DNA from 4 places in the Mesorhizobium sp. WSM4871 genome. Region 1 is predicted to be linked to each of the others. Evidence: predicted binding sites of a transcription regulator. Region 1 holds the regulator's gene; each other region holds the start of a gene.
The links. The regulator PhoB, encoded in region 1, activates phosphate uptake and scavenging genes when phosphate is short. The targets are predictions, from matches to a motif close to TGTCATNNANCTGTCAT.
Positions count from the first base shown of each region.

Region 2: the regulator PhoB is predicted to act here: its motif matches at 2,081-2,097, upstream of pstS (phosphate ABC transporter substrate-binding protein PstS).
Region 3: the regulator PhoB is predicted to act here: its motif matches at 4,458-4,474, upstream of AC0L2H_RS30600 (alkaline phosphatase D family protein).
Region 4: the regulator PhoB is predicted to act here: its motif matches at 4,361-4,377, upstream of olsB (l-ornithine N(alpha)-acyltransferase).

Region 1 is NZ_JBVVPU010000016.1:39,002-46,169, reverse strand. It holds gene AC0L2H_RS27745 (sugar ABC transporter permease) at 1-1,078, opposite strand, end outside; gene xylF (D-xylose ABC transporter substrate-binding protein) at 1,222-2,262, opposite strand; gene AC0L2H_RS27735 (ROK family protein) at 2,536-3,777, shown strand; gene phoB (phosphate regulon transcriptional regulator PhoB) at 3,794-4,483, opposite strand; gene phoU (phosphate signaling complex protein PhoU) at 4,500-5,210, opposite strand; gene pstB (phosphate ABC transporter ATP-binding protein PstB) at 5,243-6,067, opposite strand; gene pstA (phosphate ABC transporter permease PstA) at 6,085-7,168, opposite strand, start outside.
Region 2 is NZ_JBVVPU010000013.1:168,485-175,652, reverse strand. It holds gene AC0L2H_RS25475 (lipopolysaccharide biosynthesis protein) at 1-64, shown strand, start outside; gene AC0L2H_RS25470 (GNAT family N-acetyltransferase) at 64-1,344, shown strand; gene AC0L2H_RS25465 (hypothetical protein) at 1,377-1,577, shown strand; tRNA gene AC0L2H_RS25460 (tRNA-Leu) at 1,763-1,847, opposite strand; gene pstS (phosphate ABC transporter substrate-binding protein PstS) at 2,232-3,335, shown strand; gene AC0L2H_RS25450 (Na/Pi cotransporter family protein) at 3,435-5,165, shown strand; gene AC0L2H_RS25445 (YqaA family protein) at 5,441-6,028, shown strand; gene AC0L2H_RS25440 (disulfide bond formation protein B) at 6,115-6,633, shown strand; gene AC0L2H_RS25435 (HNH endonuclease) at 6,858-7,168, opposite strand, start outside.
Region 3 is NZ_JBVVPU010000023.1:26,479-33,646, reverse strand. It holds gene typA (translational GTPase TypA) at 185-2,014, opposite strand; gene AC0L2H_RS30605 (hypothetical protein) at 2,216-2,497, shown strand; gene AC0L2H_RS30600 (alkaline phosphatase D family protein) at 2,817-4,385, opposite strand; gene AC0L2H_RS30595 (MFS transporter) at 4,665-5,948, opposite strand; gene AC0L2H_RS30590 (TetR/AcrR family transcriptional regulator) at 6,030-6,635, shown strand; gene AC0L2H_RS30585 (hypothetical protein) at 6,738-7,168, shown strand, end outside.
Region 4 is NZ_JBVVPU010000001.1:493,666-500,833, reverse strand. It holds gene AC0L2H_RS02525 (DJ-1/PfpI family protein) at 1-156, shown strand, start outside; gene AC0L2H_RS02520 (fatty acid desaturase) at 344-1,366, opposite strand; gene AC0L2H_RS02515 (hypothetical protein) at 1,495-1,731, opposite strand; gene grpE (nucleotide exchange factor GrpE) at 1,971-2,606, shown strand; gene AC0L2H_RS02505 (trimeric intracellular cation channel family protein) at 2,729-3,361, shown strand; gene olsB (l-ornithine N(alpha)-acyltransferase) at 3,425-4,297, opposite strand; gene AC0L2H_RS02495 (ATP-binding protein) at 4,508-6,796, opposite strand; gene acuI (acrylyl-CoA reductase (NADPH)) at 6,896-7,168, opposite strand, start outside.

The DNA.
Region 1 (7,168 bases):
TCGACGCATTGAGGCGGGCGGACGCAATGGCCGCGCTGATCGCCGCCAGCACACCCATGATCATGAACACTTTCATGGTCACCCAGCGCGTGTTGATGCCGGCCAGTTCCGCGGCTTCCGGATTGCCGCCAATGGCAAAGACATAGCGGCCGAAACGGGTGCGCCTGGTGATGAAAGTCATGACGATGCCGACTGTGACCGCCATCAGCACCGGTATCGCGATGCCATGGGCGATGAACAGGCCGCCATCGGGGACGGTGATGCCGTTCCGCTGGGCGTATTGGCGTACGATGCCGATCGGCCAGGGATAGGAATTGGCGACCCAGACCGCGCCGAGGATGGCCGCGCAGGCGACAACACCAAGCAAGCTCTCCGCCCAGACGGGACGCAGTGGAAACTTGAACCGCTTGCGCTGCGAACGGCCGTTGAGCAGCATGAAAGCGACGGCCAAACAGGCGAGGACGCCGACGATCCAGCTTGCGGTTGCCCCGATCGAGCCACGCGGCCCGCCACCCATGAGCTGGAAAGTGGTATCGAGCGGTGCAACCGTACGCCCGCTCGTCATCAGCCACGCCATGCCGCGCCAGATCAGCAAGCCGCCCAGCGTCACGATAAAGGCCGGAACCTCGAGATAGGCGATGATGAAGCCCTGCAGCGCGCCTATCATAAGGCCGAGCACCACACCAGCAGCCAATGCGATAATCCATATCCAGGGATTTCCCACCTGGAGCCCGATGACGCGGACGAGGAATTCGGCTTGCGCCACGCCCATCACCATGCCGATCACGCCTTCGACGGAGCCGACCGAAAGATCGATGTTGCGCATCACGATGACCAGCACCATGCCGGTTGCCATGATCGCGACCGAGGAGGTCTGCACCGACAGGTTCCACAGATTGCGTGGTGTCAGGAAGAGCCCGCCCGACAGGATGTGGATCCCGACCCAGATGACGAGCAGCGCGCCGACCATGCCGAGCATGCGTGTGTCGAGTTCCGTCGCTTTCAGAAAGCGCGCGACGGCGCCAAGTTCAGAGGCGCGCGCGGTATCGGCTGGCTGGCTAGAGGTCGTGTCGGTCATGATGTCCTCCCACCGGTTGGCCGTCTGGCGCGGATACCGGAAAGCAGCCTAGAAGCTATCCGCCCGCGGCGGAAATAAATCTTTTTGAAAAAACGCCGCGGCGTGGCAGCCGCGGCGTTCATGGTCTTGCGAACGGCTTCAGATCAGTTGCAGGCCGCGACGCTGCCAGCCGCCACGCCGGCGCAGACCTCTTCCTTCTTGATCCAGCCGGCGTCGATGACGACGTTGAGATTGTCCTTGGTGATGGCGATCGGCGTCAGGAACAGCGAGGTGACGGTGTTGCCGCCAGGCGTGGTGAAATCCTTGACGCCGGCAATGTCGGTCATCTTCTTGCCGTCGGCCAGCTGCAAGGCGATCTCGGCGGCATTCTTGCCGAGTTCGCGCGCATCCTTCCACACCGACACGATCTGCGTGCCGAGCGCGATGCGGTTGAGCGCGGCATGGTCGCCATCCTGGCCCGAGACCGGAACAGAGCCAGCCAAGCCTTGCGCCGTCAAAGCCGCGACGACGCCGCCGGCGGTGCCGTCATTGGCTGCAACCACCGCATCGACCTTGTTGTCGTTGGCGGTCAGGAACTGTTCCATGTTCTTCTGGGCGTTGGCGGGGAGCCAGCCGTCCGTATAGGCTTCGCCGACATTCTTGATCTTGCCGCTGTCGATTGCGTCCTTCAGCACTTCCATCGAGCCCGCAAACAGGAAATCGGCGTTCGGATCGGCGCCCGAGCCCTTGATGAAGACGTAATTGCCTTCCGGCTTGACCTTGAACACTTCGCGGGCCTGCATGCGGCCGACTTCCTTGTTGTCAAAGGTCAGGTAGAACACGTCCTTGTTCTCGATCAGCCTGTCGTAGCCGACGACCGGAATGCCTTCGTCCAGCGCCTTCTGCACGGCCGGCCCGATGGCCGAGGCATCCTGCGCAAGGATGATCAGCGCGTTGGCGCCCTGGGAGATCAGGCTCTCGACATCGGTGAGCTGCTTGCCGGGGTTGGACTGCGCGTCGGCGGAAATATACTTGTCGCCGGCGGCCTCGATGGCTGCCTTCATCGCGGCTTCATCCGTCTTCCAGCGCTCTTCCTGGAAGTTCGACCACGACACGCCGATGACCTTGTCCTTCGCCTGCGCGACCGACGCAAGCGTCAGCGACATGGCGACACCCGCCAGGATGGCGGCTGCGAATCTCTTCATGATATCCTCCCTGCGCCACGTATGGCGTGACTAGACTGACCCAAAGGCCGGCACAAAGGCTCTATTTTTTCGAGCCTCGAAAAAATACTGATCCAACACCCGGACGCTGTCAACATCGATTCTGATGGATTTTGATGTCGTGTCGAATTTTTTCGAGCCTCGGAATAAATAATGACAGAACCGTGCCCTTCTGACAGTATTTGTCGGACATTGCCGACGACTGCCGATTTTATGAGCGGCCGCGGCAAGGGAGGAGGCAATAGGGAGGAGAAAATGTCGGTCGGAATCCGCCACGACGATTTGCGCCGGCGCAACCGGGCGATGGTCATTTCGGCCGTGCGCCGCGCCGGCCAGCCGTCGCGGACGGAGATCGCCGCGACCACCGGCCTCAGTCATTCGACCATATCGGCGATCTCTTCCGACCTGATCGGGGAAGGCATCCTGAGGGAGAGCAAGGCAAGCGAGGCCGTTTCCTTGAAACGCGGCCGGCCGCAGGTCGGCCTCGCCCTCAATCCGGAAGCGGCGGCGGTGCTGGCTGTCGTGTTGTCGCTGAATTTCCTTTCGGTCGCCGTCATCGACTATGCCGGACAGGTGGTCGCCGAGGAGCAGCGCCGGCTGGACACGCTGACCATGTCGCGCGAGGAGTTGATCGATGAATGCGTCGCCATTGTGCGGCGCCGGCTCGAAGATCCCGACCTCGATGTCCGCAGCGTCGCCCGCATCGCGCTGGCAATCCAGGGCATCACCGATTCCCAGGCCCGCGCCATGCTGTGGTCGCCGATCACGCCGCTGACGAACATCGCCTTCGCCGACATATTGGAAGCCGAGTTCGGCATTCCCGCCACCATGGAGAACGACTGCAACATGATGGCGGTGGCGCTGCGCTGGCGCGACCCGGACCGCTATCGCGACGACTTCGTCGCCATCCTGCTCTCGCACGGCATCGGCATGGGGCTGGTGCTGAAGGGCGAATTGTTCACCGGGACCCATTCCTCGGGCGGCGAATTCGGCCACATGATCCATCGGCCGGGCGGCGCGCTCTGCCGCTGCGGGCGGCGCGGCTGCATCGAGGCCTATGCCGGCAATTACGCCATCTGGCGCAATGCGAAACAGATGGGTGAGGACGCCGAGCCGGTCGCCGATGTCAGCGACGCCGACATGCGGGCACTGGCCGCCCGTGCGCGCGCGGCGGACGGGCCGGAGAGGGAAGCCTACCGTAAGGCCGGCGAAGCGCTCGGCTTCGGCCTCGGCAGCCTGTTCGCGCTGATCGATCCCGCGCCCGTCGCCATGGTCGGCGTCAGCGCCGGGGCCTTCGATCTTATCGAGCCGGCGCTGCGCCAAGCCATCGCCCAGACTGCCGGCGGTCAGCATTCGGGATCGATCTCCTTCGACACCGAGCCGAATGAGTTGCCGCTGATCCGCGAAGGTTGCGCCATGCGGGCGCTGAGTTTCGTCGACCAGGAGATTTTCGCGCCGGGCATCCAGGTGAAGGCCGGAAAGAAGGACGTGGCCTGAACTCGGTAGCGGCGCCCTAATCTTCCCTGATCGCGTAGCCGGCGCCGCGGATGGTGCGGATGACATCGGGCATGCGGCCATTGTTGACCGCCTTGCGCAGCCGGCCGACATGCACGTCGACCGTGCGCTCGTCGATGTAGATCGTCTCGCCCCAGACATTGTCGAGCAGCTGGCTGCGCGAGAAGACGCGACCGGGATGTCGCATCATGAATTCGAGAAGGCGGAATTCGGTCGGTCCGAGCCGGATCTCGCTCTTCTTGCGATAGACCCGGTGCGATTCGCGATCGAGCATGATATCGCCGACCTTGAGCACGCTGGACAGGACTTCCGGCTTGGCGCGGCGCAGCAGCGCCTTGACCCTGGCCATGAATTCCGGCGTGGAGAACGGCTTGACCAGATAGTCGTCGGCGCCGGTGGAAAGGCCGCGCACGCGGTCGCTCTCCTCGCCGCGCGCCGTCAGCATGATGATCGGCAGCCGCTCGGTTTCCGGACGCATCCTGAGCCGCCGGCAGAGCTCGATGCCGGAAACCGCCGGCACCATCCAGTCGAGCACCAGGAGATCGGGCACGTTCTCCTGCAGCCGGATCTCGGCTTCGTCGCCGCGCGTCACCACCTCGACCTGGTAGCCTTCGGATTCGAGGTTGTAGCGGAGCAGTACCCCCAGCGGCTCCTCGTCCTCCACCACCATGATGCGTGGCGCGATCATTAACCGGTCGCCCCTGTCATGCCGCCGGCGCCGACATCGCCGTCTCGTCCTGCTTCGGACGATTGGCAGGCAGTTGCGAGCCGGTCAGCACATAATAGGCGTTCTCGGCGATGTTGGTGACGTGGTCGCCGATGCGCTCGAGGTTCTTGGCGCAGAACAGCAGATGCGTGCAGGCGGTGATGTTGCGCGGATCCTCCATCATGTAGGTCAGGAGTTCGCGGAACACCGAGGTGTATTTGACGTCGATGCGCTCGTCCTCGTTCCTGAGCTTGGCGAGTGCCGGTGCGTCCTTTGCGGCATATTCCTCGATCACGCCTTGCACCTGGATCAGCACCAGTTGCGCCATCGCGTCGATGGAGTGCGACAGGTCGCGCGGCGTGACACTGAGGCCGACGGTGCCGACGCGCTTGGCGATGTTCTTGGCAAGGTCGCCGATGCGCTCGAGATCACCGGCCATGCGGATCGAGCCGACCACCGCGCGCAGATCATTGGCCATCGGCTGGCGCTTGGCGATCAGCGTGATGGCGCGATCGTCCAGCTCGCGCTGGCGCGCATCCATGATGGCATCGTCGGAAACGACGCGCTGCGCCAGCGTGTTGTCCGAGTTCAGCAGTGCCTTGGTCGAGCCGCTGACCATCGAGCGGGCTAGATCGCCCATGTCGCTGATCAGCTTGCTGATCGCTCCGAGATCCTCGTCGAAAGACGCAACCGTATGATGTTCACCCATGATCCTGTCCTTCTATGCGTGGTCGCAACCGCTCAGCCGAAGCGGCCGGTGATGTAGTCCTGGGTGCGCTGGTCGTCGGGATTGGTGAACATCTTGTCGGTCGCGCCCTCTTCGACCAGGTAGCCGAGATGGAACATCGCCGTGCGCTGCGACACGCGCGCTGCCTGCTGCATCGAGTGGGTGACGATGACGATCGTATAGTTTTGGCGCAGCTCATCGATCAACTCCTCGACGCGAGCGGTGGCGATCGGATCGAGCGCCGAGCAGGGCTCGTCCATCAGGATCACCTCCGGCGACACGGCGATGGCGCGCGCGATGCACAGACGCTGCTGCTGGCCGCCGGAAAGACCGGTGCCGGGCTCCTGCAGGCGATCCTTGACCTCGTTCCAGATCGCCGCCTTCTTCAAGCTGGATTCGACGATCTGGTCCATGTCCTGCTTGCGCTTTGCCAGCCCGTGGATGCGCGGGCCATAGGCGACATTCTCGTAGATCGACTTCGGGAACGGGTTGGGCTTCTGGAACACCATGCCGACGCGGGCTCTCAATTCGACGACATCGATGTTCTTGTCGTAGATATCCTCTTCGTCGAGGGTGATCTTGCCGGTTACCCGCGCCGAGTCGATGGTGTCGTTCATGCGGTTGAGGCAGCGCAGGAAGGTGGACTTGCCGCAGCCGGAGGGGCCGATCAGCGCCGTCACCTGGTTCAGGCGCACGTCAAGGTTGACGTCGAACAGCGCCTGTTTCTCGCCATAGAAGACGCCGACCTTGTCGCCGCGCATCTTGATGACTTCGTTCGACTTGGCGCTCATTTTTTCGCCCACTGCATTTTCAAGAGACTGTTCGGTCATGATGTTCATACCAAAATGCCTTTTTTCTACCAGCGCCGCTCGAACCGACGCCGAAGCACGATCGCGGTGATGTTCATGGCCATGAGGAAGACGAGCAGAATGATGATGGCGCCCGACATGCGCTCGACGAAAGCGCGTTCGGCCTCATTCGCCCACATGTAGATCTGCACCGGCAGCGCAGTCGCCGGATCGAAGGGCGTCTTCGGATAGTCAGCGACGAAGGCCACCATGCCGATCAGGAGCAGCGGCGCGGTTTCGCCGAGCGCGCGCGCCAGGCCGATGATCGTGCCTGTGAGGATGCCTGGAGCGGCCAGCGGCAGAATATGTTGGAACACCATCTGCATCTTGGAAGCGCCGAGGCCGAGCGCAGCGGAGCGGATCGACGGCGGCACGGCGGCCAGGGCGGCACGCGTCGCGATGATGATCGTCGGCAGCGTCATCAGCGTCAGCACCAGACCGCCGACGAAAGCCGCGGAACGCGGCATGCCGAGGAAATTGATGAAGACGGCAAGACCGAGCAGGCCGAAGACGATCGACGGCACCGCAGCGAGATTGTTGATGTTGACTTCGATCAGGTCGGTGAAGCGGTTCTTCTTGGCAAACTCCTCCAGATAGATAGAGGCGGCAACGCCGATCGGCAGCGCCAGCAGCAGCACGATTATCATCATGTAGAACGAGCCGATGATCGCCACGCCCATGCCGGAGGTTTCCGGACGGCTGGAGGCGCCATAGGTGAACAGGCCGGTGTTGAAATGCTCGGCCATGGCGCCGTCCGCCTTGAGCTTGTTCATCCAGGCGATCTGCTGGTCCGAGACCTTGCGGCGCGCTTCCTCGACACTGAGGTCGATCTGTCCCTTGAAGGCCGAATCAAGATTGGCGGCGGCGAGGATGTTGACGTCGCGCGTCGTGCCGATCACCGACGGATCGGCGGCGACGATGTCGCGCAACTGGACGCGCGCACCCTCTGACAGAAAGCCCTTGAGCCTCCGGATCATCGGCTTGTCGTCGGGATTGATACCGAGCTTGGCGACCAGCGCGTTTTCGGCGAGCTTTGGATAGTTTGCCCTGACCAGAACGCCCGGGTCGGTCGCGCGCTTGTTGGAGGGATCG
Region 2 (7,168 bases), on a different contig from region 1:
CACGGTCTGGCGCAAGCTCGGCATCGTCATGGCCATTTTCATGCCCGCAAAAGGAGCCGCGTAATGGCTGCCATCCCCTTGCTCGAGGAAACCAGCGGCGGCCCGGCCGGCGCCATGGTGTCCGGCCTCGCCGGGCTCGCCCGCGAAGCCGACCCCGCCCATGTCGAGATCCTCGCCAACAACCGTCCCGAGCGCAAGCTGGCGATCTATCCGGCCTCCGCCGGCTTCGACCTGGTCGAGGAACTGGATTATCTCTGCGCCCGCACGATCGAGCCCAACATCTTCTTCAACCCGCGCTTCCTGGCGCCGGCCATGCCGAGGCTGGAAGACCGCGAGGTGCGGCTGGCGGTGATCCGCGACGGCGACGAATACCGCAACCGGCTGCGCCTGCTGGTGCCGTTCTCGGTGGAGCGGCCGGGCGTGCCGCTCGGCGTCCCGGTCATGCGCACCTGGTCGAGCCCGTTCGGCCCGATCGGCACGCCGCTGGTCGACCGCGACGACCCGGTCGGCGTCATCGAGGATTTCTTCGCGATGCTGTCGCGGCCGCATCTCAAATTGCCGAAAGTCTTCGTCCTGCCCGACATCCGGCTCGACGGCCCGGTTGCGAGCCTCTTTGCCACCGTCGCCGAAACGCATGGCCTGACGCTGGTCATCACCGGCAAGGCCGAGCGCCCGGTGCTTGAAAGCAAGTTCGACGCCGAAGCCTACCTAAAGGCCTCCTTGCGCTCGCATCACTATCGCGAATTCCGCCGCCTGAAGCGTCGCCTCGGCGACCTCGGCAGGCTGGAGCACCAGGTGGCGCGCGGACCGGAAAACATCCGCCATGCCATCGAAAGCTTCCTGACGCTGGAGGTGGCGGGCTGGAAAGGCCGCGAACGCACCGCCATGGCCATCGACCGCTACCGCGCCGCCTTCGCCCGCGAGGCCGTGCACCGGCTGGCCGAACAGGATTTGTGCCGCATCCATTCGCTGACGCTGGACGAACGCACCATCGCCAGCCTGATCGTCTTCGTCGAGGCCGGCGTCGCCTACACCTGGAAGACGGCCTATGACGAGACCCTTGCCACCTATTCGCCGGGCACGCTGCTGATGATCGAGGTGACCAGGCAGCATCTCGACGACCCCAACATCATGATGACCGATTCCTGCGCCGTGCCCGACCACCCCGTCATGAGCCGGTTGTGGACGGAGCGTAAGCCGATGGGCACGCTGGTCATCGGGCTTTCGCCCGACGCCGACCGCCTCGCCCGCCAGGCGGCCTCGCAGCTGCATCTCTACCGCGAGACCCGCAACATGGCGCGCATCCTGCGCAACCGGATGAAGAGCTTGCTGGGACGGCGCTAGACCCGGATGACGATCTCAGGCAAAGATAAGCCATGAGCAACGAAATCTGGACAGCCTTCATCTACGGCATATTCGCCCTGGCGGCGATTGGCTGGCTGGCGGGCGCGTTCCTCGCCCGCAGCCCGAAGGCGGGTTTCGCCCTGCTGGGATACACTCTGGTCGTGCCGGCTGTTGGCGCGATGTTGATGGGCGTTTTCTGGCTATTGACCGCACTATGGGCTGAACCCGGCTGATCATCCGATCCTCCTTCGCCAAGGCTTCGGAGGACACTTCCTTCGGCCAATGAGCCCGGTGGCCTGCATCCCGAGGCTGATGAGCCCGGGTAGCCTGCCACTCGAAACTGATGAGCCTGGGTGGCCTGCCACCCGAAACTGATGAGCCTGGGTGGCCTGCCACCCGAAGCTCGAAGAGCGAAGGGTGGTGCCCCTAGCCGGGATCGAACCAGCACTCCTTGCGGAACTCGATTTTGAGTCGAGCGCGTCTACCAATTCCGCCATAGGGGCTCAGGCCGGGCGGCCTGGATGGGCGCGGACTATACGGTTGGAGGCCTGTTCGTCAACTGGCCAATTCGCGACCGCCGCGAAGCTGGCGTACGATCTCCAGGTCAGGCCCGGCTTTTGCAACGCTGCTGTTTCATTCGATCTGAAAGATTTCGCGGCAGCACTGGGCGCAATGGGCGGCCAAGCGCCTCCGACTGAAAGACCCTGGCGCCGAAATGTCCGGCGGCAGCGATCCCTGTCATCCAATCGTTAAGAAAAGTTAATAGGAAATAGGAGCGATCTTGTCCTCTTTGGCTGAGGCTTGCCGCCAGGGATATGATCTACTGATTTTTGACTGAAAGCCTCAGTTATTCACGTATTTTCGGTAGTATAAGCGGGGTCGAAACGATGTTTTCCGGAAGCCCGACAAGTATTGCACCGTCGCACGGCATATGGCCGAAACTCGTTGGTGGCGTCATCGCCCTTGCCGTCGCTTTGGCCGCTGCCTTGACCGGCCCCTCTGCCCGGGCCGAGCCCATCCGCGGCGCCGGATCGACTTTGGCCGCGCCGGTCATCGCCAAATGGGCAACCGCCTACAAGAATGCGCGCGCCGATGGCGGCGACTTCTTCACGCTGGACTGGACCGTCGACTATGAGCCGGTCGGTTCGCTCGCGGGCCTGATGCGGCTCAAGCAGCCCGAACTGGATTTCGCCGCCACCGACGTTCCGGTGCCGCCGGCCAATCTTGCCGGCAACGGCCAGAAACAATTCCCGATCGTCATGGGCGGTATCGCGGTGGTCACCAATCTGGAGGGCCTGCCGGAGGGCGGCTTGCGCCTTTCCGGTCCGGTTCTGGCCGACATCTATCTGGGAAAGATCAAGTCCTGGTCCGATCCCGCCATTCAGGCGCTCAATCCCGGCGTTGCCCTTGCCGATCTCGTCATCAGCGTTTTCCATCGCCAGGACGGTTCGGGCTCGACCCATATCTTCACCGAGTTCCTGTCGGTGAGCAGCGAGGAGTGGAAGACCAGGCTCGGCGCCGACACACTGATCGAATGGCCGCTTGGAACCGGCGCCGAAGGTACGCAGGCCCTTATCCGCGCCGTGGCCGCGACCAAGGGGGCGATCGCCTATGCCGAATACGGCCAGGTGCTTCGCGCGGGCCTGCCCTTTGCCGCGGTCCGCAACAAGGCCGGCAATTTCGTCAAGCCCGATCCCGCAGGCGTGCAAGCGGCAGCCACCTCCATCGCTTGGGGGGAAACGACCGATTTCTTCGCTTCCCTGACCGATCGCAGCGGCGATGCCGCCTATCCGATCTCCACGGCGGTGTTTGCGGTGGTCCAGGTTTCGGGGCGTTCAGAGCATCGCTATCGCCGCGTGCATGACCTTTTCAGGCTGGCCTTCACGCAAGGCGCGGGCGACGCCGCTGCACTCGGCTACGTGCCGTTGCCGAGCGCGCTCGTCGGCCAGATCGAGCAGTACTGGTCGGGACAGGCCCCTCTCGCGAACTGAGGGGAAACGAGGGCCGAAGCTCGGCGCCCGACCACTTCGGACAGCAACGGAAAACTTCGTGTCGGTGTCGCAATGGCGACTTGTTGGGGATAGCGTGAAATGGACATAGATATCTTCAAGGACATCCTCGTGCCGGTGATCGGCGGATTGGGCATTTTCATGCTCGGTCTGGACTTCATGGCAAATGGCATCCAGGCGCTCTCGGTCAACCGGATGCGCGCTTTTCTCGCCAAGGCGGCGGGAACGCCGATCAAGGGCGTGCTGGCGGGAACGCTGATCACTGGCGTCATCCAGTCGTCGACCGCGATGAGCGTCATGGTCGTCGGGCTGGTCAATGCCGGCGTCATCGCGCTGCGGCCGGCGATCAGCGTCATCATGGGCGCCAACATCGGCACCACGCTTGGCAACGGACTGATCGCCCTGCCGCTCGGCCCGCTTGGATTGATCCTGGCCGGCGTGTTCTCGCTGGTCTATTGCTTCGCCAAGAGCGAAAAGGTCAAGAACATAGCGCTCGCCTGCATGGGTTTCGCGCTGATCTTCTACGGCCTGAACCTGATGACCGGTGGCCTGCGCCCGCTGCGCAACCTGCCCGAAGTCATGTCGCTGCTGCAAACCCTCAAGGCTGATTCCTTCCTCAACCTTCTCAAATGCGTGTTCATTGCCGCCGGCGTCACCGCCATGATCCACTCGTCTTCGGCGACGATCGGCATTGTCATGGGCCTTGGCGCCGCCGGCATTCTCGACTGGACGACCGCCGTCGCCTTCTCGCTCGGCGCCGATCTCGGCACCACGATCACGTCGTGGATGGCCTCCCTCAATCTTTCGAAGAACGCCAAGCGGACCGCGTACGCGCACATATCGTTCAACATCATAGGCGTGTGCATCACCATTCCGCTGTTCTTCGTCTCCATCCAGGTCCTGGAATGGGCCATGCAGTTCTTCGGCGGCGATCCGGCCGTTCCGGTGATCGTCGACGGCAAGGAGACCTTTCCTCTGGTGCCGGTCGCGGTCGGCCTCTACTCGACCTTCTTCAACGTCTTCAACACGCTGTTGCTGTTTCCCTTCATTGGTGTGTTCGAGCGGGTCCTGTCGCGTGTCGGCCACACCGACGCCGAGGACGCGGAGGATTTCTCGACGCCGAAATTCCTCGACCGCAAGCTGGCCAGCGACTTTGCCAAGGCCGTTCCCGCCGTGCAGCAGGAGACGGCCCGTCACCTCGAAGCCGGCGCGATGTTCCTCGACATCGCACGCGGGTCGAAGAAAGCACCGGCCGACCCGGGCGAGCACTATCTTGCAACCGACATCCTCAGCCGCGACATCCGTGCCTACACCGCCGCGCTGATGAAGGAGGACCTGCCTTACGAACAACTCGACCTGATTGCCAGCCTGATCGAGGAAGCCGACTTCACGGCTGCCTTGACGGAATCGATGCACCAGGTGGCCCGGCGCGTCAAACGCGAGAAGTTCAGCAATCCGGCGCAAGCCATCGTCGAAGTCGCGCTGAACAAGCTCGACGCCTCGCTGCGTGAGATATTGCCCGACTACGGCATTGCCAACCCGAAAATGCCGGCCGGCCATGTCAGCTTCCCCGAGGTCGAGGAGCTGCGCGCCCGCACGCTGGCGCTGGGACCGAATGCAGGTGCGGGTGAACGCGGTACGATCCTGGCCCTGCTCGGTTCGATCGAGCGAGCGGAAATCCTGATCCGCCGCATCGACGCCGAGCGCAGGTCCGTCAACCGCGCAAGCGTGGTCGCCCGTGCGTCGGCACGCAAGGAAGACAAGCCGCGTCCGCTGGGCGACGTCGGCCTCAGCCCGGTTCCGGCCGAGTAGGCCCCAGCGGAATAGGCCCAGTAGAATAGGCAAAGCGCGCGCCAGACGAAGGTTGCGAGCGGTATCGCCGGATGGCGATGCCGCTTTCGCGTTTGGGCGGCGGGCCCGATACCATCTTTCGACTTCGTGAAGCTCCAGCCATTGTGCGGCGCGGAAAATCTTTCTAGACAGACGGCGCATTGGAGCGCGCCGCGTCCGAAGAGATGATGCGGCGCGCTTTGGGTTTTGTTCTATGCACCTTTGGGTTTTGTGCACCTTGGGCATTAGGAGTGCCGATGCTTCGCGGACTTTACGACTGGACCTTGTCGCTGGCGGCAAGGAAATCCGCCGAATGGTGGCTGGCCTTCATCGCTTTCGTCGAAAGCTCGGTGTTCCTGGTGCCGGCCGACGTGCTGTATCTGCCGATGGCGCTGTCGCGGCCGGATCGCGCCTATCGCTACGCGCTGGTCGCGACAGTGGCATCGGTGCTGGGCGGCATCGCCGGCTGGTTCATCGGCCATTACGCCTACGACGCCGTGGCAAAACCGATCCTCGAATTCTACGGCAAATATGACGAGTTCGAGCAATTACGCGTCTCGTCGGGCATCGGCTTCATCATCCTGATGCTGGTTACCTCCGGCCTTGCCCATCTGCCGCCGATCAAGGTTGTGACCATCCTGTCCGGCGTCATCGGCGTCAATCTGCTGCTGTTCATCGCCCTCGCGATCGTCGCCCGCGGCGCCCGTTTTCTATTTCTTGCCTGGCTGTTGCGCCGTTATGGCGAGCCGATCCGCGAGTTCATCGAAAAGCGACTTGGCATGATCGCGGGCGCCGGCGCCGCCGCCCTGATTTTGCTCTATATCGTGGTCAAATACGCATTCTGATGCATGTCGCCCAAATTGAGCAGCGGCCTGGACAACGACATGCATAGGCAGGCGGCGGCGCGGGCGCGAACCAGGACACAAGATCGATGACAGCGACCGTCAATCCCGATACCGGACGTCAACGTATGCGAGCGGCCTTGTTTCTCGCCGTCGCCATGGCCGCCACGGTCGGCTCGGCGTTGGCCTTCCAGTACATAGGCGGCTACATCCCCTGCCATCTCTGCCTGGAGCAGCGCACGCCCTACTATGTCGGCGTGCCGCTGATGCTGCTGGCGGTGCTGGCCTCGGTGCTCAGCGCCCCGGCGTGGTTGACGCGCGGCCTGCTGGCCGTCGGCGGCCTGCTGATGGTCTACGGCATTTATCTCGGCGTCTACCACTCGGGCGTCGAATGGGCATGGTGGCAGGGACCGGCCGACTGCACCGCGGGCGCCGGCCCTGTCGACACCGGCGGCAAGGGCGTGCTCGACGCGCTCGACAAATTTGTCCCGCCCTCCTGCGACAAGGCAGCACTTCGCATCCTCGGCCTGTCATTGGCCGGCTGGAACGCCATCGCCAGTTTTGTCCTTGCAGTGGTCGCTTTCCGCAGTGCGCTTGCCCGCGACTAAGCTGCAGAGCCGACGCAGAGTTCGTCCAGAAATTCGGCAGGCTGAGTCGGATGGCGCGGCTTTCGAGAACCGGAGCGGAGCGTACTTAAGTACGTGAGCACCGGCCTACGCCGGCCGTAGCCTTAACTACCACACCACGACCACTCATGAATGCTTCGGCCGGCGAAGGCCGGAAGCGCAGAAAGCTGCGTCAGCCGGCCAGCATGGCGGATTTCTGCCGAACTCTAAGGTTCCAGTTCGACATCCCAGTATAGATAATCCATCCAGCTCTCATGCAGATGGTTGGGCGGGAACAGGCGGCCGTTATTGTGCAAATCGTGCACCGTCGGCTGGAAGGGCTTCTGCAGCGGCCACATCTTGGCATGCGCCGGCATCATGCCGCCCTTCCTGAGGTTGCAGGGCGAGCAGGCGGCGACGACATTCTCCCACGTCGTCGCACCGCCGCGATGGCGGGGAATGACATGATCGAAGGTCAGGTCCTCCGGCGTGCCGCAATACTGGCACTGGAAACGGTCGCGCAGGAAGACGTTGAAGC
Region 3 (7,168 bases), on a different contig from region 1:
GCGAAGGATATCCGATCGGCGGCGATTTGGCACCCCTGCAGCTCGCAGAGAACTCTGCCTCCCGAAGACCTCCTTCGGTGAGGTAAAATCGATCTGGATCAGCCCTCTTCGGGAGCCAGCTGGTCAAACCTCGGCCGCGTCGACGTCGTCGGCGGCGACGTGAACGTGGATCAGACCGAACCGCCTAAGCCGCGCCGACAACTTTCGCCGACTTCTCGAAGCGCTTGCGCTCATTCGGGTCGAGATAGAGCTTGCGCAGCCGGATGGTCTTCGGCGTCACCTCGACCAGTTCGTCGTCCTGGATCCAGGCCAGCGCCCGCTCCAGCGTCATGCGGATCGGCGGCGTCAGCTTCACCGCTTCGTCCTTGCCGGCGGCACGGATGTTGGTGAGCTTCTTGCCCTTCAGCACGTTCACTTCGAGATCGTTGTCGCGGCTATGGATGCCGATGATCATGCCCTGATAGACCTTGACGCCCGGATCGATGACCATCGGGCCGCGGTCTTCCAGGTTCCACATGGCGTAAGCCACCGACTCGCCCTGCTCGTTAGAGATCAGCACGCCATTGGTGCGGCCGGGCAATTCGCCCTTGTAGGGCTGATAGGCATGGAACAGCCGGTTCATCACGGCGGTGCCGCGCGTATCGGTCAAGAGTTCCGACTGGTAGCCGATCAGGCCGCGCGTCGGCGCGTGGAAGACGATGCGCTGACGGTTGCCGCCGGACGGACGCAACTCGACCATCTCGGCCTTGCGCTCCGACATTTTCTGCACGACGACGCCGGCATGCTCCTCGTCGACGTCGATGACGACTTCCTCGACCGGCTCTAGCAATTCGCCATTGTCGCCCTTCTGCATGACGACACGCGGCCGCGACACGGCGATCTCGAAGCCCTCGCGGCGCATCGTCTCGATCAGCACGGCAAGCTGCAATTCGCCGCGGCCGGAGACGAAGAACGAATCCTTGTCCGGCGATTCCTCGATCTTCAGCGCGACATTGCCTTCGGCCTCGCGCAGTAGGCGGTCGCGGATGACGCGGCTGGTCACCTTGTCGCCTTCGGTGCCGGCCAGCGGCGAATCGTTGACGAGGAAGGACATGGTCACGGTCGGCGGATCGATCGGCTGCGCATGCAGCGGCTCGCTCACCGCCGGGTCGCAGAACGTGTCGGCGACCGTGCCTTTCGACAGGCCGGCGATGGCGACGATATCACCTGCCTGCGCTTCGTCGATCGGCTGCCGCTCGAGCCCGCGGAAGGCGAGGATCTTCGAGACGCGGCCGGTTTCGATCTGGGTGCCGTCATGGTGCAGCACCTTGACCGCCTGATTGGATTTCAGCGTGCCGCTCTCGATGCGGCCGGTGATGATGCGCCCGAGGAACGGATTGGCTTCCAGGATGGTGCCGATCATGCGGAACGGGCCGGGATGCACGGTCGGCGCCGGCACATGCTTGATGACGAGGTCGAACAGCGGCGCCAGGCCCTGGTCCTTCGGACCTTCGGGGTTTTCCGATACCCAGCCGTCGCGGCCCGAGCCATAGAGGATCGGAAAGTCGAGCTGCTCGTCGGTGGCGTCGAGTGCGGCAAACAGGTCGAACACCTCGTTGACCACCTCGACATGGCGGGCGTCGGGACGGTCGATCTTGTTGATGACGACGATCGGCTTCAGGCCGACCTTGAGCGCCTTGCCGACGACGAATTTGGTCTGCGGCATCGGCCCTTCGGCGGCGTCGACCAGCACGATGGCCGAATCCACCATCGACAGGATGCGCTCGACCTCACCGCCGAAATCGGCGTGGCCGGGGGTGTCGACGATGTTGATGCGGGTGTCCTTCCAGTCGACCGAGGTCGCCTTGGCCAGGATGGTAATGCCGCGTTCCTTTTCGAGGTCGTTGGAATCCATGGCGCGTTCGGCGACGCGCTGGTTGTCGCGGAAGGAGCCGGACTGCTTCAAAAGCTGGTCGACGAGGGTGGTTTTTCCATGGTCGACGTGCGCGATGATCGCGATATTGCGGAGTTTCATGTTTTGGTCTCGGGAGCGTTGCAGGCAGCAGGCCAAAAGGCGCCGCCTCTTTCAGTTGCGCGGCTCATACAGGGTTTTTCGCATTTGCGAAAGAGGATGCCGATACCCAAATATCTGGTCACCAATTCTTAAGCCTCTTCGTGTCAAATGTTTTTTGTTAACCAAGGCGGAACCTTGCCGGCTCCGGGCAGTTCAGTTTTCATGATCGATCCCCTCAGCAGATTGCGTCCGGTCCTGGCATGGGCAGCTCTCGCCGTGATTCTCGCGGCAGGTGCCGCGCAGTCGGCCGCGACGGTCAAGGATGCGGGCGCTGGCCTGAAGTCCGACACACAGACGGCCGAGGAGCTTTTCGCCGACGCCCCCTATGGCGTCGACCCGGTGGTGACCGGACCGGTGAGTGCCTCCTTCAAGCAGAAGCAGCAGGCCGCCGGCTGCGACAGCGCGGTCTGGCCGAAGATCCCGACCGTCTGCTATCCCGACTAGCAAGAGCGTAGTGACGTCGCGGTCACACTGAGCCGGGCATCTCACCCTCGAGGGCAGGGCAATCGCGGATGAAAAGCCAAGGCTTTCGCTCTACGATGTACCCCCACCCTAACCCTCCCCACAAGGGGGAGGGAGACTTCCGTGGCGCTAACCTCAGCAAAATGCCTCTCTTTCGACGCCAAACAGGGAAGTAAAGGCGCGCGGCAGCGTTCCCTCCCCCTTGTGGGGAGGGTTAGGGTGGGGTCCTCTTCGCAAAAAATCCATATGCAATTGCCCTGCCCCTGCGAGGAAGATGTGCGGCAGGACAGAGGGGGGTGCCTCACGCCGACCGCACCGGATCGAGCGTCACCTTGTAGAGCTCGTTGTCGTCGCGATCCATCAGCCGCACCGTCATCTGTTCGGTGGCGCCGTTGATGTCGACGAGGCCGAAGAACTGCAGGCCGGCCGACGGCGGCAGGTTCTGGCCCTGTTCGGCGGTCGGCGCCTTGATGAATTTCAGCTCCGGCCCGAAGGTCATGTCGAAATCATTGGGGCCGAACGTGCCGGCATGGATCGGGCCGGAGACGAACTCCCAGAACGGGTTGAAATCCTGGAACTGCGCCTTGTCGGGATTGTAGTAGTGCGCCGCGGTGTAATGCACGTCGGCGGTCAGCCAGACGGTGTTGTCGATGCCGGCATTCTTGATGTAGCGCAGAAGATCGGCGATCTCGAGCTCGCGACCCTTTGGCGCACCATTATCGCCATTGCTGACCGCTTCGGCCCCGACCTTCTTGGCGCCGTCATCCCACACGACGAGGCCGAGCGGCATGTCGGCGGCGATGATCTTCCAGGTTGCCTTGGAGCTCGCCAGTTCGCGCTTCAGCCATTTGGTCTGCTGCTCGCCGAGTATGCGCGATTGCGGCGTCATCGTCTCCTGCATGGCCGGACCGTTGGGACCGCGATAGGAGCGCATGTCGAGGAAGAACACGTCGAGCAGCGGCCCATAGGCGATTTTGCGATAGACGCGGCCGGGTTCCGATGGCTCGTAGCGGATCGTTGTCATCTCATGAAAGGCGCGCGCCGCGCGGGCCGCCAGCACATGGATGGATTTTTCGCTGTAGCGGTCGTCAGCGCTGAGATCCTTGGAATCCGACCAGTTGTTCAGCACCTCATGATCGTCCCACTGGTAGAAGGTCGGACAGATGGCGCTGAGGCCCAGCACGTTCCTGTCCATCATGTTGTATTTCCACTGGTCCCGGTATTCCTCCAGCGTCTCGGCCACCTTGCGCTTGCCATCGATCAGAACCACGTTCTTCCACTTGCCGCCACCGGGCAAATCGACCTCGTCCTTCATCGCGCCGTCGGCATAGATCGTGTCGCCGGAGTGCAGGAAGAAATCGGGCGTGTGCTTGCCGATCGTGGCGTAGGTCTTCATGCCGGTCTCGTCGATACCCCAGCCCTGGCCAGCGGTGTCGCCCGACCAGGCAAATCGGATATCGCGCTTCGAGGCCGGCGCCGTGCGGAAGCGGCCGACGATCGGTTCGGAGACGGCGTTGATGTCGGCGAGATCGGCGGCGACCATGCGATAGAAGATGTCCTGGTCGGCGGCGAGGTCGGTGAGCAGCCGCTTCACCGTGTAATCGCTCGCCGGCGAGGTATCGAGCGGCGCAAGACGGGTGGCATTGGCGAAATTCTCTGTCGACGAGACCTCGAACATGACGCGCGACGGCCGATCAGTGCGCGTCCATACCATGCCGCTGGTTTCATCGATATCGCCGGACTGGACGCCGTGGGTGAAGGCCGGCCGCTGGTTGGCGCGGGAATAATAGGGAAGCGCAAGCCCCGAGACGCCGACGAGGCCGGCGGCGCTCGCGGACGTGACGAAAGCACGACGTGAAATCTTGTTCATGGCTGTCTCCTGGATGGCTTTGAATGTCGCCGCCAAGCTCCAGCCTCAATGTTTCAGCCGCATCTCGAAACCATGAAGGTTTCGTTACAATCGACAGGCGAGCAATCTCCCCCCTCGAGGGGGAGATGTCGCCGAAGGCGACAGAGGGGTCGTCTCGCATGGAGCCCCGACCTCCTGCGTCTGCGATAAAGAGCCGAACCCGGTCGAACCGACCCCCTCTGGCCGCTTCGCGGCCATCTCCCCCTCAAGGGGGGAGATTAGCGCTCAACCGACGCTCCCTCAGGCAGCTTGCGGTTCCGGGTCGAACGCCGGCTTACTGGTGTTGATCAGGAGCGAGATACAGGCCGCCGCGATGGCCGTCATGCCGGCGATCATGAAGGCCAGCTCGTAATTGCCTTGCAGCTCGCGCATGGTGCCGCCGAAGAAGGCGGCGGTTGCCGCCCCGACCTGATGGCCGGCGACGATCCAGCCGAAGACGATCGGCCCGCTGCGGTCGCCGAACGCCTCGTTGGAGAGCCGTAGCGTCGGCGGCACGGTGGCGATCCAGTCCAGCCCGTAGAGCACGGCGAAGATAATCAGGCTCGTCGCCGAGAAACCGGAATACGGTAGATAGATCAGCGACAGGCCGCGGATCGCGTAATAGACGCCGAGCAGCTTGCGCGGGTCGAAGCGGTCGGTAAGCCAGCCCGACAGCGTCGTGCCGATCAGGTCGAATATGCCCATCATCGACAGCAGGCCGGCGGCCTGCACCTCGCCGATGCCCATGTCGCCGCAAAAGGCGATCAGATGCGTGCCGACCAGTCCGTTGGTGGTGAAGCCGCAGACGAAGAAGGTGGCGAACAGATACCAGAACACGCGGGTGCCGGCGGCGCGCCGCAGCGTATTGAGCGTGTGCGCGAGGAAATTGCCTTGCGCGGCCGGCGGAACCGGCGGCACGTCGTCGGCCTCCGCGCCGTAGCGCACCATGCCGATCGAAGCCGGGCGTTCCGGCACCAGCAGCCACACCAGCGGCACGAGAGCGGCGGTGGCGACCGCGATGGCGATGGCGACCGGCTTCCAGCCGCCCGATTGCGCCAGCGACGCGAGCATCGGCAGGAAGACCAGCAGGCCGGTGGCGCTGGAGGCCGACATCAGTCCCATCACCAGGCCGCGATTGGTCTTGAACCAGCGGTTGACGATGGTGGCGCCAAGCACGGTGGCGACAGCGCCCGAACCGACGCCGGAAAACACGCCCCAGGTCAGAAGCAGGTGCCACGGCTTGGTCATCAACAGGCTGAGCGCGGTCGATGTCGACATCAGCAAAAGGGCTGCAAGCAACGTGCGGCGCAGCCCGATCCGCTCCATCAGCGCCGCTGCGAACGGCCCGGTCAGGCCGTAGAGGAAGATGCCGACGGCCGCGGCCAGAGAAACGACGTCGCGCCGCCAGCCAAAGCTCTCCTCCAGCGGCAGCATCATCACGGAGGGCGCCGAGCGCAGGCCGGCCGCGATCAGCAGGCAGAGAAAGATGACGCCGACCACGACAAAAGCGTAGCGCTGGCCAAATCGACGGGATTGAGCTATCATGTTACTGACCGGTACGTTGCAATTGCCCAGACGTATACGTACCGATCGGTAACACGTCAAGCAGGCCACGTCCTATCGACCATGAAAAGCATTGAACCAACCATCAATCCAGATGAAGTGACGCCCCCTCGTGCCGGCGAGAAGATCCTGCGTGTGGCGCGCGACCTGTTCTACCGGCAGGGCATCCGGGCGATCGGCGTTGATGAGATCGTCAAGCGCGCCGGCGTCACCAAGCCCAGCCTCTACCGCAGCTTTCCCTCCAAGGACGAACTGGCCGCCTCCTATCTGCGGCAATACGACCTCGAATTCTGGGACCGCTTCGACGATGCGGTCAACGCCCATCCCGGCAATCCGCGCGCGCAGATCGCCGCCTTCCTGACCCGGATCAGCAAGCGCACGCAAAAGCCCGGTTATCGCGGTTGCGGCATGACCAATGCGGCGGTCGAATATCCCGAACACGGCCATCCGGCCCGCCTTGTGAGCGAGGCCAACAAGCAGGAATTGCGCCGCCGCCTGCGCGCCATGGCCGGCGCGATGGGCGCCGCCGACCCCGACATGCTGGGCGATGGGCTGCTGCTTCTGATCGAGGGCGCCTATATCAGCGGCCAGTTGTTCGGGCTCGGCGGGCCGGCGCAATCGGTCGCCCGCAACGCCGATCTCTTGATCGACGCGAGCTTGAAGAAATAGCGTTCCGTTTACCAGATCGGCCGGAGCACCCTGACGGCTGCGAAATTTGACGATACGCTGCGGCAAGCCGCAAACGGCGATGTCAGCAACGGAGATGTCCGCATGCGTGCTCTTTTGATCCCGCTCGCCTTCGCCGGCTTCTGCAATGCCGCTCAGGCCGGCGACATATCCAGCGCCTATACCGATCTCGACTCGAAGAAGGACTGCGTGACCTATGCGCAGGCCGAGGAAGGCGACGGCGACTGGGCGAGCCTCACCTGTTCTGGCTATCGCGGCTACCCCGTGCTGATCGCTTACGACGATGCGCGCGAATCGTTGTTCTACGGTTTCCCCTCCAGCGACATGACGACGGTGTGGGAAAGCTTCGTCGGCTTCAATTCGGCTGGCCCCAGGCTCGAATGGCGCATCGAGACGAATGGTGACCGTGCCGTGCCCTTCGCGGTCATCCACCGCCGCTCGATCAGCAATCCCGAGGACGAGAGCAAATCGACCGAGGTGCTGGTCGTCGCCAAGGTCTCCCAGCCGGAGAAGTA
Region 4 (7,168 bases), on a different contig from region 1:
GACGTCGCGCCGACCGGCGCCCATGTCGATGGCAATCTGGTGTCGGCCAAGGGCTGGCCAGGCCTTGCCGCTTTCATGCGCGAATGCCTGAAGGTTCTCGGCACCGAGATCCGCGACGGCAAGGCGCTCATGCGCGACGAGCGCAAGGCGGCCTAAGGCGGGTTGATATTCAGGTGAGGCTGGCCTGCAAATGGCGATTTCCTGCGCTTCCGGTGCTCACGTACTTTGAGTACGCTCCGCTCCGGTTCTCGGAAACCGTCATTTTCGACTCAGCCTGACCTGAATCTCAACACCTTAGGCAGGGGACGGCCGCCGCACCTTTGGTGCGGCGGCTATTGCTGTTCTAGACAGCCATGCGCGCTTCGCGGAAGGACACCAGCTTGCTGCGGCTCTCGTCCCACAGCGCGAGCTTCACGCATCGCAGGCTGTCGAGAAGCGTGACGCGGCCGATTTTGCGCAGTTCCGGATAGTCCCTGAGAACCTCCTGAAGACGGTAGCACGGCACTTTGGCGGAGAGGTGATGGACGTGATGGACGCCGATATTTCCGGTGAACCAGTTCAACACCCGCGGCAGGTCATAATAGGACGAGCCGTGCAGGGCCGCATGCTGGAATTCCCATTCGGAATCCTTTGCCCACTCCGTCTCTTCGAACTGGTGCTGGACGTAGAATAGCCAGATGCCGGCCGAGCCGGCGAGGACGACGATCGGCAAGTGGACGACAAGGAAGGCGCCGAGGCCGACGAACCAGATGAGGGCGGCTGCGATGGACGCGATAGCGGCGTTGGTGGCCATGGACGATACCCATGGCGTCAGGCCGCTTCGCATCATGCCGACCGGCAGCCTCTGTTCGAAGATGAAAAGCCATATGGGGCCAAGGCCGAACATGACCAGAGGATGACGATAGAGACGGTAGGAAAGCCGGCCCCGCCAGGACATCTGCCGGTATTCGGCGACGGTCAGCGTCTTGATGTCACCGATGCCGCGCTCGTCGAGATTGCCGGCGCTGGCGTGATGGGTGGCATGCGCCCGCCGCCAGCAGTCATAGGGGGTTAGCGTCAAGACGCCGAGCACGCGACCGATCCAGTCGTCGGCATAGCGGTTGGCAAAGAAGGAGCCATGGCCGCAATCGTGCTGGATCATGAAGATCCGCACCAGAAAGCCGGCCGCCGGAAGGATGAGGATAAGACCCCACCAATGGCCATAGGAATAGGCAGCCGAGGACAGCGCCCACAGCGTGGCGAAAGGGATCAGGGTGATGGCAAGTTCGACAGCGCTGCGACGCCTGTCGGGCTTCTTGTAGCGCGCCAGAATCTTCAACCAGGCACGCTTGCTGTTAGCCACAGCTTCGGGGGAAATCATGTTCATCAGGAAGCATAGGCGGCGCGTGACGCTGCCGCAAGACAAAGATCACGCAAAATTACTGTGCGTAAATGTCGCGCGACTGTCAACTATGAGGGCATCTCGGGTTCAGTCGAACGAGCCCAAGTCGCCTGCTATCGGTTGCCGCGTTGGCCGGTGGCCAAGTTACCCTCGATGCCGTCCAGGCGGTCGAGCAGTTCCTTGAAACGATCGGGAATGTCGAACTCCGTGCGAAAAGCAGGTAGCGTTCGCAGAAAGCGCGTCGTGGCCTCCGTGCCGAACTGGCGCCTGATATCGGCGTCGAGCCCTTCGCGTCTTTCGCTACTGTTGCGGGCGCCCCTGTCGCGGGCGGCGTTGTTGCGGGTCGTCATCTCAAAATCCTGTGTCGGCTTCGAAACTCCCCCAGCACAAGAAAGGTTCCCCCTATCGCAGCATCGCCGCAAGCAAATCCGCCGGTTAGAGTAAAATTTGAATTAAAATCGAAAGTCCGTGCCGGCTGCGCGCAAAGTGCCGCCGGCGGCACACAGTATCGCTTGCCCCTTGATTTTTGGCCGCCAAACCTCGATATCGGGCACAAAATCCATACCATTCGAGATAACGGGAAACGGCGATGAGCGACCAGGCAAAAGACGAACGCGCGCCCGAGGATATCGAGGCGGCCGAGGCCGCCGCCGAGCGCGCGGAAGGCAGCGCCGACGGCGACTATGAAGCGCTTCTGCGGCTGATGAAGGAAAACGAGGATCTGAAGGACCGGGCGCTCCGCGCCGCGGCAGAGATGGAGAATCTGCGCCGTCGCACCGCGCGCGACGTTCACGACGCGCGTGCTTACGCGGTTGCCAATTTCGCCCGCGACATGCTGTCGGTGTCGGACAATCTGCGCCGGGCGCTGGACGCCATTCCGGCCGAGGCGGCGGCGTCGGGCGATGCCGGCTTCAAGGCGCTGATCGAGGGCGTCGAGATCACCGAGCGCGCCATGCTGTCGGCGCTGGAGCGACATGGGGTGAAGAAGCTCGAGCCGGAAGGCGAGAAGTTCGACCCGAATTTCCACCAGGCGATGTTCGAGGTGCCCAATCCGGCGGTGCCGGCCAACACGGTGGTCCAGGTCGTGCAGCCCGGCTATTCGATCGGCGAGCGGGTGCTGCGGCCGGCCATGGTCGGCGTCGCCAAGGGCGGTCCCAAGCATGTGGCCGCTGAAGCCCCGGTCGAGCCCGGCCCGGTCAATGAGCAGGCTGAGAAAGATGCGTAAGGTAGGGGAGTAGGAAATAGGCAGCAGGCAGTAGGGAAATTAGGGCGGTCGTATCTATTGCGCGGCTTCGTGTTATTTATACTCCCCAACTCCTAGTCCCTAGTTCCCACTGCCTCATGCCCTTGAATCCAATCGACCTCCTCGACTATGCCGGCGTCGCCGTCTTCGCGGCGACCGGTGCGCTTGCCGCTTCGCGCAAGCAGCTCGACATCATCGGCTTTCTGTTCCTGGCCAGCGTAACCGGTATCGGCGGCGGCACGTTTCGTGACGTCATCCTCAATCTGCCGGTCTTCTGGATCGCCAACTCCGGTTATGTGTTGATCTGCGCGGTGGTGGCGATGCTTGTCTTCTTCGCGGCGCACCGTGTCGAATCCCGCTGGAAATTACTGCTCTGGCTCGATGCCGTCGGCCTCGCCGCGTTTTCGGTGATGGGTGCCGCCAAAGGCCTGGCCATCACCGGCTCGCCGGTCGTGTCCGTCGTCACCGGCGTGCTCACCGCCACGTTCGGCGGCATCTTGCGCGACCTGCTGGCCGGTGAGCCGTCAGTGCTTCTGAGACCTGAAATCTATGTCACTGCCGCCCTTGCCGGCGCCACCCTGTTTACGTTAGGCGATCTCGCCGGCCTGCCGCCGCTCGCATCGGGCCTGGCGGGCTTCGCCGCGGCATTCCTGGTGCGCGGCGGCGCGCTCAAGTTCGGCTGGGCCTTTCCATCCTACAAGAGCCGCCCTGGCCGGCGGCCGGAAGACATTCCGTGAAAAGGGAGTGAGTGGTGAGTAGTCAGTAGTGACAGGCTGCACTACTACTCACTAATGACTGGATCAAGCGGCGAAACGCTGTGCTTCCCCGCCATAGTAATTGACGTAGCGGGCGCCGATCTCCTTGACCGGCATCACCACGAAGATGTCGACCGTCGAGAATTCACGGTCGATGACGCAGCCGTCGCCAATGCGCGCGCCGACGCGCAGATAGCCCTTGACCAGCGGCGGCATCGCCGCGATCGCGGCCTTGGCATTGACCGCCTCGATCGGCATCAGATCCATGGAGCAATAGCGCCCGGCGACCGCGCGCACGTCCCAGGCGGAGTTCGTGCGGCAGTGATGAGCGAGATAGGTCAGCGCTTCGGCATGCGCCGCCGGCACGGTGCCGTGGAACGAGGCGCAACCGGTCATCACGCCGATCCCGTAGTGATTGATATAGGCCCAGATGCCTTGCCACAGCGCCTCGATGGTGCGCTTCGAGCGGTATTCCGGCAAAACGCAGGAGCGGCCGAGTTCGAGGAAACGCTGTCCAGGATGGCGGGCGATGAGCTTGGTCAGCTCGAATTCACCCTCGGAATAGAAGCCGCCGGCGGCGGCCGCAATCTCCTGGCGCAGCAAGCGGTAGGTGCCGACAATGCGGCGGTGCTCGGGACCGGAGAGCGAGGTGTCGAAGACGAGCAGATGATCACACAATGGATCGAAGCGGTCAGCATCGCGCCGGTCCTGCACCTGGAACAGATCTTTCCTGGCGCCGAGCTCGTCATAGAATACCCGGTAACGCACCTCCTGGGCGGCGGCGATCTCAGCCTCGTTGCGAGCAAGCCGCACTTCGAGGTTGCCGATACGGCCGAGAGATGCGCCTTTGACGGCATCGACATTCCGCCCGACGAGCAAGGCGCTGCCGGCGTTCGGCCGAGTGTCACATTCCGGCATAACTGTATGCACGAGTGATTCTCCTTCGAGCCATCCCTCTTGGCACGGGGATACGGTGTAGGTGCAACAGGATTGTGACAGTACCGTGATACGGGTTCGCGGGCAATACTTCGTCGGCTGGCTATCGCGTGACCTGGGGAACCAGAATCGGTTTCCGGGGAAAGGATCGTGCGAAAAAGTCGCTGTTTTGAGGCGTTCTGAGAGGCGAGGTCAGGCCGCTACCTGGCCCTCGACGGCGTGGACAAGCGCATCGGGATCGAGCGGCTTGGTAACGAAGCCGCTGGCGCCGTGGGCAAGTACCGCGTGGCGGGTCTTTTCCTGGCTGTCCGCCGACAGCACCATGATCGGAACCGGCGGTGCGGCGGTTTCCTCCTCGTGGCGGCGGATGGCGGCGATGGCGTCCAGCCCATCCATGACGGGCATGTGCAGATCCATCAGCACCACGTCGAAGCGATGCTTGTGGCCGGTGCCGATGACGGCCTCGACGGCAGCCTTGCCGTTGCCGACCACTTTCACCCGATGGCCGGCCTTCAAAAGCGTGGCGCGGGCAAGCATGGCATTGATGTCGTTGTCTTCCGCGATCAGCACGGACAGGCCATGCTGGCGGCTGCCGATGGCGCGCACGGATGGCGCGCCCAGCTTTTCCGCCTCTGGCAGGGCGTGCGCCGACGCGTGGCTGGTCAAAAGCACGCGCAGCAATGTCTCACCGCGTACCGGTCTTGCCAGGAAGGTGGCGTAGCCGTTGGCGCGGAACTCGCCGAGCATGCCGCGGTCCGTAGGCGCGATCAGCGTGATTGCCTCACATTCGACAAATCCGCTCTGGCGAAGACGCTTGAGCATCCTGCCGTCACTTTCTTCCATGGTCGCGTCGATCAGGAGTACGTCGCAGTTTCCAGCGAAGGGCGCGGCCTGGGCAGCGGTCGCCGCAAGATCGACCTTGCCGCCATTGGCGCGGATGGTGCGGGCAATGGCGTCGGCCTCGATGGCATTCTTTGACAGGATTACCGCGCGCCGGCCCGAGAGCGCATTCTGGCGGTTCTGCGGCGCCTCGGTGGCCGATGCCGCGGGGATTTCGAAGATGAATTCCGAACCCTGGCCGAGCTGGCTCGACACGGAAATTGTGCCGCCCATGGCGATCACCAGGCGCTTTGAAATGGCAAGACCGAGACCCGCGCCGCCATGCGTGCGGGTCGAGGTGCCATCAGCCTGTTCGAATTCCTCGAAGATGCGCTCCAGGTCGTCCTCATGCAGGCCGGGACCGGTGTCGGTGATGGTGAAGCGTATGCGATCCGTGGCTTCGGTGCGGGTGCGGGAGACGGTCACCAGCACGCCGCCGCCGTCGGTGAATTTGATGGCGTTGCCGATGAGGTTGAGCAGCACCTGCCTGACCCTTCCCGGATCGGCTGATATCATCTGCGGCACGTCGGGTTCGACATGGCAGCCAAGGCCGATATTCTTGACGAAGGCGCGTGCCGCCAGGAGCTCGATGATGTTGTCGGCAGTCTCGCGCACGGACATTGGCTGCGGTTCGGGGTCGAAGCGGCCGGCCTCGATCTTCGAATAGTCGAGCAGATCCTCGATCAGCGCCAGCAGGGCGCTGGCCGAGGTGGAGACGGCACCAACATAGGTCCGCTGTTCGGGCGAAAGGTTGGTGTCCGCCAAGAGCCTGGCCATGCCCATGATGCCGTTCATCGGCGTGCGGATCTCGTGACTGACGGTGGCGAGGAAGCGCGATTTGGCCTGGCTTGCATATTCCGCCCGCTCGCGGGCGGTAATGAGCGACGATTCAGCGCGCTTGCGGGCGGTGATGTCGCGGGCGATGGCGCGATGCGACACCGCACCGCTGTCCTTGTCGCGCACCGACAGTTCGATCCACGAGAACCAGCGCGGACCGCCCGGCGTGCGGATGGCGACGTCGGTGGAACTCAGGCATTCGTGATCGGAAAAGGCGGCATCGGGAACGATGCCGACATCGATGCCGAGTTCGGCCAGCGTCTTGCCGGCGAGGTCGCGCTGGTCGGTTTCGACAAGATCGGCGAAGACCTTGTTGGCATAGACGATGTGGCCGTCGCGGTCGCGGTGGACGACGAGATCGCCGAGCGCGTCGATCAGCCCGCGAAAGCGTTCCTCGCTCTCCTGCATCTCCCACATGCGGTCGGCCAGCGTTTCGATCTCGGCGCGGCTGCGCGCGGTCGTCTCGTCGAGCAGGGCGACCGTGCGGCGCTCGGTGCGTTTGGCGCGCAGATGCATGGCAATACCGGCAATGCCGGTCGCCAAAAGGCCGATCGTGATAAAGATCGGCGCCCCTGTCAGATGGGCAAGCCCCGCCATCACGACGATGGCGACGAGCGTCAGGAACGGCAGACCTTCCCGTTTGGTCCTGGGCAATTCCGGCGCCAGCGGCGGCGCGGCGACGATCTGCCGCCTTGGCGCCTCAGGGCCGGTCCCATCGACGCTCTCGGCACTCTGCGTCTCTTTGATGCCGGGTTCCGCGATCATGCGGAACGTTTGCCAGATAGAGATTATGGAAAATTGTGGCGGATCGTTCGAATTTTAGCGGTCGCGCGATTTTTGCCGCTCCCCGGCTAAAGATGAAGCTCACATATCGACCACCACGCGGCCACGGATCTTGCCCTCGACGATGTCATGCGCGGCGCCGACGATGTCGTCGAAACCGATGGTTGTGGACAGGCTGGCAAGCTTCTTGTGGTCGAGGTCCGTACCGATGCGGCGCCACGCCTCCATCCGGACCGCCCTCGGCGCCATCACCGAATCGATGCCGAGCAGGCTGACACCGCGCAGGATGAAGGGGGCGACGCTTGCCGGCAGGTCCATGCCGCCGGCCAGGCCGCAGGCGGCGACCGCGCCGCC